One region of the Variovorax boronicumulans genome, then DNA from elsewhere that is predicted to be linked to it. Evidence: predicted binding sites of a transcription regulator. Region 1 holds the regulator's gene; the other holds the start of a gene.

Region 1 (6,969 bases):
CGGCTTCCACTTCAAGTGGGCGCAGCTGCGGTGCCAGCCCGTTGAGCACGGCGTTCACGTACTTGTGGCCGTCGGTGCCGCCGAATTCCTTGGCGAGTTCGATGCACTCGTTGAGCACCACGCGCCAGGGCACGTCGGGGCAGTTCTGGAACTCGTACACGCCGATCCACATCACGGCGTGCTCGATGGGCGAGATCTCTGCGAACTTGCGGTCCAGCAGCGGCAGGATCAGCGCGTCGAGCTGTTCGGCGCCGTTGATCGAGCCGTGCAGCAGCGCGTCGTAGTGCGCCGCGTCGGCCTTGTGGAAGCCCGCGAGGTCGCGCGTGAAGTGGTCGATGTCGGTCGGGTCGTTGCGGCCCACCAGGTGCTGGTAGAGCGCCTGCAGCGCGAACTCGCGTGCGCGGCTGCGGTTCGACTTGGCCGCGGCCTTGCGTGCGCCCGTGCTGGTGAGGCCGGTGCGCGACTGGCGGGGCTTGGCGGACTTGGAGGTGTCTTCGGTCATGAAAGGGTGGCCAGCAGTTGTGCCATCTCGACCGCCACCTGGGCTGCGTCGCGGCCCTTGTCGGTCTGGCGGGCGACGGCCTGTTCGAGGTTTTCGGTCGTGAGGATCGCGTTGGCGATGGGCAGGCGGTAGTCGAGCGCGACGCGGCTCACGCTCGCGCCCGATTCGTTGGCCACCAGTTCGAAGTGGTAGGTCTCGCCGCGGATGATGCAGCCCAGTGCCACGAGCGCGTGGTAGCCGCCGCGCTCGGCGAGCGCCTGCAGCGCCACCGGCACTTCGAGTGCGCCGGGCACCTGCACATGATGGATGTCGGACGCAGCCACGCCGAGCGCCTCGAGCTCCGACAGGCAGGCCGCGGCCAGTGCGTCGGTGATGTCGGCGTTGAAGCGCGCCTGCACGATGCCGATGCGCAGGCCTTTGCCGTTGAGCGTGATCTCGCCCTTGTTGGAACCTTGCATGGTCGTTCAGTCTTTCGTGAGGTAACCGGCGATCTCGAGGCCGAAGCCGGCGGCCATGCTCGGCATGCGACGCGGCGCGCCGAGCAAGTTCATCTTGTGCACGCCGCATTCGCGCAGGATCTGCGCGCCGATGCCGTAGTTGCGCAGGTCCATGCGGCCGCGCTCGGGCGCTTGCGCGGGGCGTGCGGTGCCGTCGAACTGCGCAAGCAGCTCGGCCGCGGTTTCGCCGCAGTTCAGCAGCACGGCCACGCCCTTGCCTTCGTTCGCGATGTGCGAGAGGCTGGCGTCCAGGCTCCAGGAGTGCATCGGGCGGTTGACTTCGAGCGCGTCGAGCACCGACAGCGGCTCGTGCACGCGCACCGACACCGTGTCTTCAGGCGCCCACTGGCCGCGCACCAACGCGAGGTGCACGCCGCGGCTGGGCTTGTCGACGAAGGCGTGGGCGGTGAAGGTGCCCCAGTTGGTCTGGATTTCGCGGCAGCCGACTTTTTCGACCAGCGATTCGACGCGGCTGCGGTGCTCGATGAGCGCGGCGATGGTGCCGATCTTGAGGCCGTGCTCGGCCGCGAAGATCTGCAGGTCGGGCAGGCGGGCCATCGTGCCGTCTTCATTCATCACCTCGCAGATCACCGAGGCGGGCGAGCAGCCGGCCATGGCGGCGAGGTCGCAGCCGGCTTCGGTGTGGCCGGCGCGCATGAGCACGCCGCCGTCCACCGCCTGCAGCGGGAAGATGTGGCCGGGCTGCACCAGGTCGGCGGCCACGGCGTTGCGTGCCACGGCGGCCTGCACGGTGCGGGCGCGGTCGGCGGCCGAGATGCCGGTGGTCACGCCTTCGGCCGCCTCGATGGAGACGGTGAAGGCGGTGGAATGCTTGGCACCGTTGCGCTGGACCATCGGCGGCAGCTGCAACCGCTCGCACATCTCGCGCGAGAGCGTGAGGCAGATCAGGCCGCGCGCGTGGCGGGCCATGAAGTTGATGGATTCGGCGGTGATGTGGTCGGCGGCGATGACGATGTCGCCTTCGTTCTCGCGGTCTTCCTCGTCCACGAGGATGACCATGCGGCCGGCGGCCAGCTCGGCCACGATGTCTTCGACCGGGGAGATCGGTGCGGGTGCACGGTCGGCGCGCGGGGCGCCGATCGGCGTGACGGAGGCGTTCATTTCGAAGTGTCCTTGGGAGACGTAGGAGAGGGGGTGAGCATGCCGGCCTGAAGCATGCGCTCCACGTAGCGCGCCACGGTGTCGATTTCGAGGTTGACCTTCGAGCCGGCCTTCAGGCCGCCGAGGGAGGTGTTTTCCACGGTGTGCGGGATCAGGTTGATGCTGATCTCGGCGCCGCCTTCGATGTCAGCCACGCTGTTGACCGTGAGGCTCACGCCGTTGATGGTGATCGAGCCCTTGTAGGCCAGGAAGCGCGCCAGCGCGGGCGGTGCGACCACGCGCAGCTCCCAGCTTTCGCCGACCGGCGCGAAGAAGCTCACGTGGCCGATGCCGTCCACGTGGCCCGAGACGATGTGGCCGCCGAGGCGGTCGCTCGCGCGCAGGGCCTTCTCGAGGTTGATGCGGCTGCCTTCGTCGGTCAGGCCGGCCGTCTTGTCGAGGGACTCCGCGGAAATGTCGATGGTGAATTGCCCGCGTTCAGGTGCGAGCGTGGTGACCGTCATGCAGGCGCCGTTGAGCGCGATGCTGTCGCCGAGCCCGACGTCGTCGAGGTAGCCGTCGGGCACCTCGATGCTGAGTCGCTTGCCGTAGGAGGAGGAGGTGCCGAGGTCGTGGATGGCGGCGATGCGCCCCACGCCGGTGATGATTCCGGTGAACATTTCCACATTTTCGCAGACATCGAGGGGTCTTCGGCCCGAAGGGCCGGTTTGCGGCTGCGAATGTGCCGCGCCGCGTGCGCGGCGGCTCAGAAGCGGTCGCGGCCGGCGACGCGCGCGACGATGCGCAGGTCGGGCCCCAGCATGTCCACCGACTTGAATTCGAGCGGCAGCGCGCCTGCGAGCGACGTGAGCGGGCCTTCGGCATGCAGGTGGCTGGCGATGTCGAGCCCGCTGCCGATCAGCTTGGGCGCCAGGTACACCAGCAGTTCGTCCACGCAGCCTTCGCGCAGCAGCGAGCCGTTGAGCTTGTGGCCCGATTCGACATGCAGCTCGTTGACGCCGCGTGCCGCGAGGTCCTGGAGCATCGCGGGCAGGTCGACCTTGCCGTGCAGGTTGGGCAGGCAGGTGATGGTGGCGCCGCGGGCTTCGAGCGCGGCCGCCTTTTCTTCGTTGTGCCGGCTGGCCGCATAGATCCAGACGGCGCGGCCAGCTATGAAAATGTGAGCGTCGGGCGAGGTCTGGAGGTGGCTGTCGACCACCACGAGGTGGGGCTGGCGCGGCGTTTCGACCAGGCGCACGTCCAGCCGCGGGTTGTCTTCGAGCAGCGTGCCGACGCCGGTCAGCACGGCGCCGGTGCGGGCCCGCCAGGCGTGGCCGTCGGCGCGCGCGGCCTCGCCGGTGATCCACTGGCTCACGCCGTTGTGCAGGCCGGTGCGGCCGTCGATCGAGGCGGCGATCTTCATTCGAACCCAAGGCTGCTTGCGGATCATGCGGCTGAAGAAGCCGATGTTGAGTTCGCGGGATTCGTCGGCGCCCGGCCCGACTTCGACCTCGACGCCCGCCGCACGCAGGCGCTCGAAGCCTTGTCCCGCCACGAGCGGGTTCGGGTCGGCGAGCGAGGCCACGACGCGGCGCACGCCGGCGGCGATCAGTGCGTCGCAGCAGGGGCCGGTGCGGCCGTGGTGCGAGCAGGGTTCGAGCGTGACGTAGGCGGTGGCGCCCGCAGTCGAATGGCCTTGGGCCTGCGCGTCGCGCAGCGCCATCACTTCGGCATGCGGGCCGCCGGCCTGTTGCGTGTGGCCCTGGCCGATCACGTGGCCGTCGGCGTCGCACAGCACGCAGCCGACGCGCGGGTTCGGGTCGGTCAGGCGGATCGCGGAGGCGGCGAGCCGCAGAGCGGTCGCGATGTGGGAGGCGTCGTGTTGGGAAGAGGACATGCCGGGTTCGTTCACGCCTTCTCGGGGGTCAGATGTCGCGCAGCAGCTGCCGGAACTCGTCCACGTCCTCGAAGCTGCGGTACACCGAGGCAAAGCGCACGTAGGCGACCTTGTCGAGTTTCTTGAGTTCGCGCATCACGAGCTCGCCGACTTTCGTCGAATCGATTTCGCGCAGGCCGCTGGCCAGGAGTTTCTGTTCGATGCGCAGCAGGGCGTTGTCGATTTGCTCGATGCTCACGGGGCGCTTGCGCAGCGCCAGCATCATCGAGGCGCGGACCTTGGTCGAGTCGAAGTCGGCGCGGCTGCCGTCCTTCTTGACCACGACGGGGAAATTGACGTCTGGGCGCTCATACGTGGTGAAGCGCTTGTCGCAGGCGCTGCACTGGCGGCGCCTGCGGACGAAGTCGGCGTCTTCCGAAACGCGGGTCTCGACGACCTGCGTTTCGAGATGACCGCAAAAAGGGCATTTCATGCGGCCAGTGCTTCTCTTCTTCTATTTACGAAATCAACGGTAGACAGGGAAGCGGCTCGTCAAGGCGTGGACCTTGGCGCGCACCGCGTCGATGTTCGCCGCGTCGCGCGGGTTCTCGAGCACGTCGGCCACCAGGTTCGCCGTGATGCGGGCCTCTTCGTCCTTGAAGCCGCGCGTGGTCATGGCGGGGGTGCCGATGCGCACGCCGCTGGTGACCATCGGCTTTTCCGGGTCGTTGGGGATCGCGTTCTTGTTGATCGTCATGTGGGCGGCGCCCAGCACGGCTTCGGCTTCCTTGCCGGTGATGCCCTTGGAACGCAGGTCGACCAGCATGACGTGGCTTTCGGTGCGTCCGCTCACGATGCGCAGGCCGCGCGCGGTGAGGGTGTCGGCCACGATCTGGGCGTTCTTGACCACCTGTTGCTGGTAGGCCTTGAACTCGGGCGTCAGGGCTTCCTTGAACGCGACGGCCTTGGCGGCGATCACGTGCATCAGCGGGCCGCCTTGCAGGCCGGGGAAGATGGCGCTGTTGATCGCCTTCTCGTGCTGCGACTTCATCAGGATGATGCCGCCGCGCGGGCCGCGCAGGCTCTTGTGCGTGGTCGAGGTCACGATGTCGGCGTGCGGCACCGGGTTGGGGTACACGCCCGCGGCCACGAGGCCGGCGTAGTGGGCGATGTCGACCATGAAGATCGCGCCGACGTCCTTGGCGACCTTGGCGAAGCGTTCGAAGTCGATGTGCAGCGAGTAGGCCGAGGCGCCCGCGATGATCAGCTTGGGCATGTGCTCATGCGCCTTGCGTTCCATTGCGTCGTAGTCGATGGCTTCATTGGCGTCCAGGCCGTAGCTCACCACGTTGAACCACTTGCCGCTCATGTTGAGAGGCATGCCGTGGGTCAGGTGGCCGCCTTCGGCCAGGCTCATGCCCATGATGGTGTCGCCGGGCTTCAGGAAGGCGAGCATCACGGCTTCGTTGGCCGAGGCGCCGCAATGCGGCTGCACGTTCGCGGCGTCGGCGCCGAAGATCTGCTTGACGCGATCGATGGCCAGTTGCTCGGCCACGTCGACATGCTCGCAGCCGCCGTAGTAGCGCTTGCCTGGGTAGCCTTCGGCGTATTTATTAGTGAGCTGCGAGCCCTGGGCGGCCATGACGGCCGGCGAGGCGTAGTTCTCGCTGGCGATCAGCTCGATGTGATGTTCCTGGCGCGCGTTTTCGGCTTGAATGGCGGCCCAGATTTCGGGATCGGTCTGTTCGACCAGGATATTGCGTTGGTACATGGCAGTCCTTTGAAGACGAGGTCCTTGTTCAACCAAACAAGGGCTGCCCAGGCGAACGGCTGAACGCCTGTTGTGGTCAGGCGGCACGCTTCCCAGTGGTATTCCACGTCAGCGCGTGGCACCTTTTTCAGGGTGCTGCGCCTATCGCCAGTCGCGTACAGGCCGAGTGTAGCGCAGGCCTGCACGCATCCAGGCCGGGAGGGCCGGCAAGGCCTCAGGAAACTGCGGAGAGCAGGGCGACCTTGGCCGGCTCGCTGCCGGTGGCGGGCTCTTCACCCGCGGGCTTGGCCGGCGCCACGACCGGGATCGGCTGTGCGCGCGCCGTGGTCGGCGGCGGCACGACCATCGTCGACGGCGCACGGCCGGCGGCGACCTGGCGCAGGCGCTCGTGTTCGGCCAGCACCTTGGCGGCATAGCCGCCGTCGTCGTCGAGGTTGGCGGCGCCCACGTAGTAGCGCAGGCCGCCTTCGAGCGAGCCGGCGCGGGCGATGCATTCCTGCAGCACCTTCACGCCGACGCGCATGTTGGTCACGGGGTCGAAGGCGGTGAGCGTGCCGCCCGCGCTTTCGTACTTGTCGCCGTGCACGCGGGTCATGACCTGCATCAGGCCCTGGGCGCCGACGTGGCTTTGCGCGAACGGGTTGAAGCTGGACTCGATGGCCATGATGGCCAGGATCAGCGTCGGGTCGAGCTTGGTGCGCTTGCCGATCTGGTAGGCCTCGGAAACCAGTACGCTCAGCGGCTCGGCCGCGACGCGGTACTTCTTGCTGAGCCAGTAGGCCACCGCCGCCTGCTGCTTGGGCAGCTCGTCAGGGCTTGCGGCCGTAGTGCGCTCGATGGCGGTCGGCTCCAGGTCGGTGGGTTCGGGCGCGGGCTTGCGCGACTGCAGCCAGCCCATCAGTTGTTCCTCGCCGGTCTTGCGCAGGTCGGGACGCGCCACGAGGGCGAGGGCCGCGAACACGATGGCCAGGCCGACCAGCGCAAACCCGTTGTGGGTGATTTCAAAAAAGCCGTCTGCCACATCGGACACGAAGGTCCGTAGCCCGCGGGCTGTGGCATCAAACGCCTTGCTCATCGCTTTTTTCCTTTCTGTGCGGCACCTGGCATGCAGCGCCTGAAAGGGCGGTGGATGAAGGCAGCGGCGCTTGGATTGGTATGTACGAATCAGGCTCCGCGCATGGAGGGGGTGTGGGGTAGGGAGCGCGGCGGCCTGATCACGCCG
Region 2 (6,969 bases), on a different contig from region 1:
CTGGTACTCGATCACGCGGGTTTCGAAAAAGTTGCGCTCTTTCTTCAGGTCAATCATTTCGCTCATCCAGGGGAACGGGTTTTCCTCGTTCGGGAAGAGCGTTTCGAGGCCGATCTGCTGCGCGCGCCGGTTGGCGATGTAGCGCAGGTAGCCCTTGAACATGGAGGCGTTCATGCCGAGCACGCCACGCGGCATGGTGTCTTCGGCGTATTTGTACTCGAGCTCGACGGCCTTCATGAAGAGGTCCTTGATCTCGGCCTTGAACTCTGCGGTCCACAGGCCGGGATTCTCGAGCTTGAGCTGGTTGATCAGGTCGATGCCGAAATTGCAGTGCATCGACTCGTCGCGCAGGATGTACTGGTACTGCTCGGCAGCACCGGTCATCTTGTTCTGGCGGCCCAGCGCAAGGATCTGCGTGAAGCCGACGTAGAAGAAGAGGCCTTCCATCAGGCAGGCGAACACGATGAGCGACTTGAGCAACGTCTGGTCGGTCTCGTGCGTGCCGGTCTTGAAGTTCGGGTCGCTGATGGCGTCGATGAACGGGATCAGGAACTGGTCCTTCTCGCGGATCGACGGCACTTCGTTGTAGGCGTTGAAGATCTCGCTCTCGTCCAGGCCGAGCGACTCGACGATGTACTGGTACGCGTGCGTGTGGATCGCTTCCTCGAAGGCCTGGCGCAGCAGGAACTGGCGGCACTCGGGGGCCGTGATGTGGCGGTAGGTGCCCAGCACGATGTTGTTGGCGGCCAGCGAATCGGCGGTCACGAAGAAGCCGAGGTTGCGCTTGACGATGCGGCGCTCGTCTTCGGTCAGGCCGTTCGGGTCTTTCCACAGCGCGATGTCGCGCGTCATGTTCACTTCCTGCGGCATCCAGTGGTTGGCGCAGGTGGCGAGGTACTTTTCCCAAGCCCACTTGTACTTGAACGGCACCAGCTGGTTGACGTCGGTCTGGCCGTTGATGATCCGCTTGTCGGAAGCCTTGACGCGCTGGCCTGCAGCGGCGGCCACCGGTGCGGTGGCAGTGGCGGGTTGTGCAAGCGACGAAGTCGGAGCGGCGACCGCGCGGCCAGCGGAAAGACCGCCGGTCGATGCGTGGTGCTGCTGCAATCCTTGTTGCATATCCTTTGGTAAGGAGGGCTTGACTTCTTCGTCCCAGGTCAACATAGAAAAATCCAATGCGCAATTATCGGAGCAACGATGTGAGTTGCAAAGTGCTCGTTCACATCGTGCGCCATTTATGGGGTTGTTATGTTGCTCGCATGCATCGCGCGACGTCAGTCAATGCCTTGATTGATTGAACGTCGCGCGCTTTTCACTTGTGCGAGCACCTCGCTGATCGATCGAAGCGTCTTGTGTGTTGACGCTTCACTTGCACATCACTGGCAGGCTTCGCAGGTCGGATCGTCGACACCGCAGAACGCGATGTCGGTGGCGGGCATCGCGCTCATCTGTGCCTTCGCTGCAGCAGCGGCGGCTTCGAGTGCGCTCATGCCCGAGGGTGCGTCGTTGCCCGACGACACCGCGTTGAGACGGCCCGATTGCACCGTCGACTTTTCAGCGTGCGTCGCGCTCTGCGTGCGCAGGTAGTAGGTGGTCTTCAGGCCGCGCAGCCAGGCGAGCTTGTAGGTGTCGTCGAGCTTCTTGCCCGACGCGCCGGCCATGTAGATGTTCAGCGACTGCGCCTGGTCGATCCACTTCTGGCGACGCGCGGCGGCTTCCACCAGCCACGTCGTCTCGACTTCGAACGCGGTGGCGTACAGCGCCTTCACGTCCTGCGGCACGCGGTCGATGGGACGCAGCGAACCGTCGAAGTGCTTCAGGTCCATGACCATCACGTCGTCCCACAGGCCCAGGCGCTTCAGGTCGCGCACCAGGTAGTGGTTGATCACGGTGAACTCGCCCGACAGGTTCGACTTGACCGACAGGTTGCCGAAGCAGGGTTCGATCGAGGCGTCCACGCCGATGATGTTCGAGATGGTCGCCGTGGGGGCGATGGCCACGCAGTTCGAATTGCGCATGCCGTCGGCCTTGATCTTGGCGCGCAGCGAATCCCAGTCCAGGGTGGCCGAACGGTCCACTTCGACGTAGCCGCCGCGAGCCTTCTCGAGCAGGTCGAGCGAGTCGATCGGCAGGATGCCCTTGTCCCACAGCGAGCCCTTGTAGCTGGAGTACTTGCCGCGTTCCTTGGCCAGCTCGGTCGAGGCCCAGTAGGCGTGGTAGCAGATGGCTTCCATCGACTCGTCGGCGAACTGCACGGCTTCCTGCGAGGCGTAGGGAATGCGCAGTTCGTACAGCGCGTCCTGGAAGCCCATCAGGCCCAGGCCGACCGGACGGTGGCGCAGGTTCGAGTCGCGCGCCTTCTTCACGGCGTAGTAGTTGATGTCGATCACGTTGTCGAGCATGCGCATCGCGGTCGAGATGGTGCGCTTGAGCTTTTCCTGGTCGACCTTGCCGTCCTTCAGATGCTGCAGCAGGTTCACCGAACCCAGGTTGCAGACGGCCGTCTCGGTGTCGCTGGTGTTCAGCGTGATCTCGGTGCAGAGGTTCGACGAGTGCACGACACCCGCGTGCTGCTGCGGCGAGCGCACGTTGCAGGCGTCCTTGAACGTGATCCAGGGATGGCCGGTCTCGAACAGCATCGTGAGCATCTTGCGCCACAGGTCCGAGGCCTGGAGGGTGCGCGCGGGCTTGATCTCGCCGCGGGCGGCCTTTTCTTCGTAGGCGACGTAGGCCTTCTCGAAGTCGGCGCCGAACAGGTCGTGCAGGTCAGGCACGTTGGAGGGCGAGAACAGCGTCCAGGTGCCCTTTTCCATCACGCGGCGCATGAACAGGTCGGGGATCCAGTTGGCGGTGTTCATGTCGTGCGTGCGGCGGCGGTCGTCGCCGGTGTTCTTGCGCAGCTCCAGGAACTCCTCGATGTCGAGGTGCCAGGTTTCCAGGTACGTGCAGACGGCGCCCTTGCGCTTGCCGCCCTGGTTCACGGCCACGGCCGTGTCGTTCACCACCTTCAGGAACGGCACCACGCCTTGCGATTCGCCGTTGGTGCCCTTGATGTGGCTGCCCAGTGCGCGCACGCGGGTCCAGTCGTTGCCCAGGCCGCCGGCGAACTTCGACAGCAGCGCGTTTTCCTTGATCGACTCGTAGATGCCGTCCAGGTCGTCGGGCACGGTGGTCAGGTAGCAGCTGGACAGCTGCGAACGCAGCGTGCCGGCGTTGAACAGGGTGGGCGTGCTCGACATGAAGTCGAACGACGACAGCACTTCGTAGAACTCGATGGCGCGGGCTTCGCGGTCGATTTCGTTCAGCGACAGGCCCATGGCCACGCGCATGAAGAACGCCTGCGGCAGCTCGATGCGGGTCTTGCGCACGTGCAGGAAGTAGCGGTCGTACAGGGTCTGCAGGCCCAGGTAGTCGAACTGGTTGTCGCGCTCGGCCTTCAGGGCGGCGCCCAGGCGGGGCAGGTCGTACTGCAGCAGCTTCTCGTCGAGCAGCTCGTTCTCGACGCCCTTCTTGATGAACTGCGGGAAGTAGTCGGCGTAGGCGGTGGCGCGCTCGGCCGGCATCACTTCGCGGCCGATGATCTCCTTGAAGATCGTGTGCAGCAGCAGGCGCGCGGTGGCGAAGGTGTAGTCGGGGTCCTTCTCGATCAGCGTGCGGGCGGCCAGGATGGAGGCCTTGTAGACCTCGTCCAGCGGCACGCCGTCGTACAGGTTGCGCATCGTCTCGGCGACGATGGGGGCGGCGGTGATGCTGTCGCCCAGGCCCTGGCAGGCCGATTCGATCAGGCCCTTGAGCTCGTTCAGGTCGAGTGCCACGCGCTCGCCGTTGTCGAGCACGTGCAGCGCCGGTGCGGCGGGCACGTCCTGCTCGCCCTGCTTGGAGCGTTCCTGGGTACGGCGTTCGCGGTACAGCACGTAGGCGCGCGCGATTTCATGGTGGCCGCCGCGCATCAGGCCGAGCTCGACCTGGTCCTGCACGTCTTCGATGTGGAAGGTGCCGCCGCCCGGACGCGAGCGGACCATGGCGCGGATCACGCCTTGCGTCAGCGTGTCGACGGTCTCGCGCACGCTGGCGGAAGCCGCGCCCTGGGTGCCGTGCACCGCCAGGAAGGCCTTCATCATGGCGATGGCGATCTTGTTCGGCTCGAAGGGAACGACGGCGCCGTTGCGGCGGATGATCTGGTAGTGCGCGAGGTTCTGACCGGTGGGCGAGCCCGCAGTGTCTTGTTGCTGCTGCGGCGTCGCGGGGACGGCGCGGGGGGTCGACGGGGTGTTCAGTGCAGTTTGCATTCGCTTCCTCTCGGTTGTGCAATTCTTGTTGGTTGGCAAGGCCTCGCGGGCCTTGCGTCGGCGTTGTTGCCGAACGGGAAGACACTATATCTAGGGTGTCTGTGCCCTACAAGCCACTACAGGTAGTGTTTTCCTATGGATGCAACCCTGACAGGAATTGCGCCGCACTCAGCGCATCGCCAGCGATGCCGCGTGAATACTGGCCCATGGTGGCGCAACCCGCATGGGGCGCGGCTTGCAAGGCGATTTGGGCCTGCAGGCCGCATGGTTGCTACGTCGCGTGCCTGCGCTTGCGAGATTGCTGCGCTGCGAGAGCGGCGCATCGCGGGCCACGGAGCGATTGAAAAAATTAGCGCGCGACCACCTGCTCGGGAAACATCTGTGGATTCCAGCCGAGCTGTTCGCGCAGCAGGCGCCAGTCGAAACCGGCGCCGGGGTCCTGCTTGCGGCCGGGCGCGATGTGCTCGTGGCCGGCGATGTGGGCGATGGCGTAGTGCTGCGCGAGCGCGGCGCAGAGGCTGGCCAGCGTTTCGTACTGCGCCTCCTCGAAGCGCTCGCCCTCGAGGCCTTCGAGCTCGATACCGACGGAGTCGTCGTTGCAGTTGCCGCGCCCGCGCCACGACGACACGCCGGCGTGCCAGGCGCGGTCGTCGCAGCTCACGAACTGCCAGAGCTCGCCATTGCGCCGCACATAGAAATGCGAGGACACCTCGAGCCCGCGGATCGACTGGAAGTACGGGTGCGCGTCCCAGTCGAGCCGGTTGGTGAAGAGCTGCTGCACGGCGTCGCCGCCGTATTCGCCCGGCGGCAGGCTGATGGAGTGCAGCACGATCAGGTCGGTCTGCGCGCCGACGGGGCGCGGTCCGAAGTTGGGCGAGGGCAGGGCCTTGGCGAAGCGGTACCAGCCGGCGCGCCAGAGTCCATCGTCGCTGGCCGGTGTCGTGGCGAGGTCGTCAGTCGTCGGCATGCGCGGTGGTGCCGTCGTCGCCGTTGGGCGTGGAGATGCCCAGGCGCGCGATGCGGTAGCGGATCTGGCGCAGGCTCATGCCCAGCCGCGCGGCGGCGGCCGTGCGGTTGAAGCCGCTTTCGTGCAGCGCGCGCACGAGGATCTCGCGCTCCTGCTGGTCGAGCCAGGCTTGCAGGTCGGAGGGCAGCGGCGGCGGCGCGGGCTTGGGCTCGACCGCCGGCGCGGGGGGCGCAGCCACCGCAACGGCGGCTGGCGCTTCAGCGGATTCGCTGCGCGGCGTGGCCGGCATCGGCGTCATCGCACCCATCAGGTCGATGTGCAGCTCGTCGCCGTCGTTCAGCGCCACGGCGCGGTGCAGCAGGTTCTCGAGCTCGCGCACGTTGCCGTCGAGTGGGTGCTGGGCCAGGCGCTGCAGCAGCGCGTCGGACAGGCGCGGCACGGGCAGGCCGCCGTCCTGCGCGATGCGCGCGAGCAGCGCGGTGCACAGCGCAGGCAGGTCTTCGCGGCGCTCGCGCAGCGCGGGCACGGCGATCTCGATCACGTTGAGCCGGTAGAACAGGTCCTGCCGGAAGCGGCCGGCCAGCACCTCGGCGTGCAAATCTTTATGGGTGGCGCTCACGATGCGCACGTCGACCGCGTCTTCCTGCGTCGAGCCGATGGCGCGCACGCTGCGCTCCTGGATGGCGCGCAGCAGCTTCGACTGCATGGCCAGCGGCAGGTCGCCGATTTCGTCCAGGAACAGCGTGCCGTCGCGCGCCGCCTGGAAGTAGCCGTCGCGGTCCTGCGAGGAGCCGGTGTACGAGCCCTTCTTGGCGCCGAAGAACTCGGCCTCGAGCAGGTTCTCGGGGATCGCGCCGCAGTTCACCGCGACGAAGGGGCCTTCGCTGCGCTGGCTGCAGCCGTGCACGGCGCGCGCGACCAGCTCCTTGCCGGTGCCCGATTCGCCGCGCACCAGCACCGGCGCCATGCCGCGCGCCACCTTGGCGATGCGCGACTTCACGAGGCGCATCGGGTCGGAGTCGCCGACCAGCCGGTCGAGCGCGGTCGCGCCGCTGCGCGTCACGGCCAGTGCGTCGGGGCGTTCGCCGCCCTGGCCGGCGGCCTGCGGCGGCGCCTTCTGCGGCACGACCACCGCGGCGCGGTTGGCCTGCACCGCCGACGCCACCACGGCGCGGAACTGCTTCAGGTCGACCGGCTTCGTGAGGTAGTCGAAGGCGCCGGCCTTCAGCGCTTCGACCGCGTTCTCGGCGGAGCCGTAGGCGGTCATGACCACGCAGCGCTCGCTGCGCTGGTCTTTCTGGATGCGGTGGATGATCTCCATGCCTTCGCCGTCGGGCAGCCGCATGTCGGTGATCACGGCGTCGAAGCGGCCGGCTTCCAGGTGCTGCCAGGCTTCGGACACGCTGCCCGCGGCTTCCACCCGGTAGCCTTCGCGCAGCAGCGTGAGTTCGTAGAGCGTGCGCAGGTCGGGCTCGTCGTCGATGACGAGGATCTGCGCGGGGCGCGGGGCGGCGGCGGAAGACGGGAGGGAGCTCACGGCCGCTATTGTGTCAGCCGGTTTTCGCTCGGTGCGAAGCTGACGAAGAATTCGTTGCCCTCGGGGCCGCCCGGCACCAGCGCGCGCCGTTCGTAGCCGATGGTGGCGCCGTGGCGCCGGCACAGCTCGCGGCACAGGAACAGGCCCAGGCCGCTGGAGCGGCTCTCGGACGAGAA

What was found. Region 1 encodes NrdR, which represses ribonucleotide reductase genes. Its sites were predicted from a motif close to CACNANATNTNGTG; they were not measured.
Region 2: VHAB30_RS21355 (ribonucleoside-diphosphate reductase subunit alpha) is a predicted target of NrdR. The motif match lies at 4,372-4,385, and genes of this name have one in related genera.

What each region holds. Positions count from the first base shown of each region.
Region 1 covers NZ_BKDH01000001.1:2,657,331-2,664,299, reverse strand. Annotated here, with positions in the region: gene nusB (transcription antitermination factor NusB) at 1-502, opposite strand, end outside; gene ribH (6,7-dimethyl-8-ribityllumazine synthase) at 499-960, opposite strand; gene ribBA (bifunctional 3,4-dihydroxy-2-butanone-4-phosphate synthase/GTP cyclohydrolase II) at 967-2,121, opposite strand; gene VHAB30_RS12230 (riboflavin synthase) at 2,118-2,780, opposite strand; gene ribD (bifunctional diaminohydroxyphosphoribosylaminopyrimidine deaminase/5-amino-6-(5-phosphoribosylamino)uracil reductase RibD) at 2,867-3,997, opposite strand; gene nrdR (transcriptional regulator NrdR) at 4,026-4,469, opposite strand; gene glyA (serine hydroxymethyltransferase) at 4,503-5,747, opposite strand; ZMP/ZTP riboswitch at 5,786-5,912, opposite strand; gene VHAB30_RS12210 (lytic transglycosylase domain-containing protein) at 5,962-6,822, opposite strand.
Region 2 covers NZ_BKDH01000002.1:319,399-326,367, reverse strand. Annotated here, with positions in the region: gene VHAB30_RS21360 (ribonucleotide-diphosphate reductase subunit beta) at 1-1,164, opposite strand, end outside; gene VHAB30_RS21355 (ribonucleoside-diphosphate reductase subunit alpha) at 1,377-4,289, opposite strand; gene ampD (1,6-anhydro-N-acetylmuramyl-L-alanine amidase AmpD) at 4,639-5,256, opposite strand; gene VHAB30_RS21345 (sigma-54-dependent transcriptional regulator) at 5,243-6,793, opposite strand; gene VHAB30_RS21340 (two-component system sensor histidine kinase NtrB) at 6,799-6,969, opposite strand, start outside.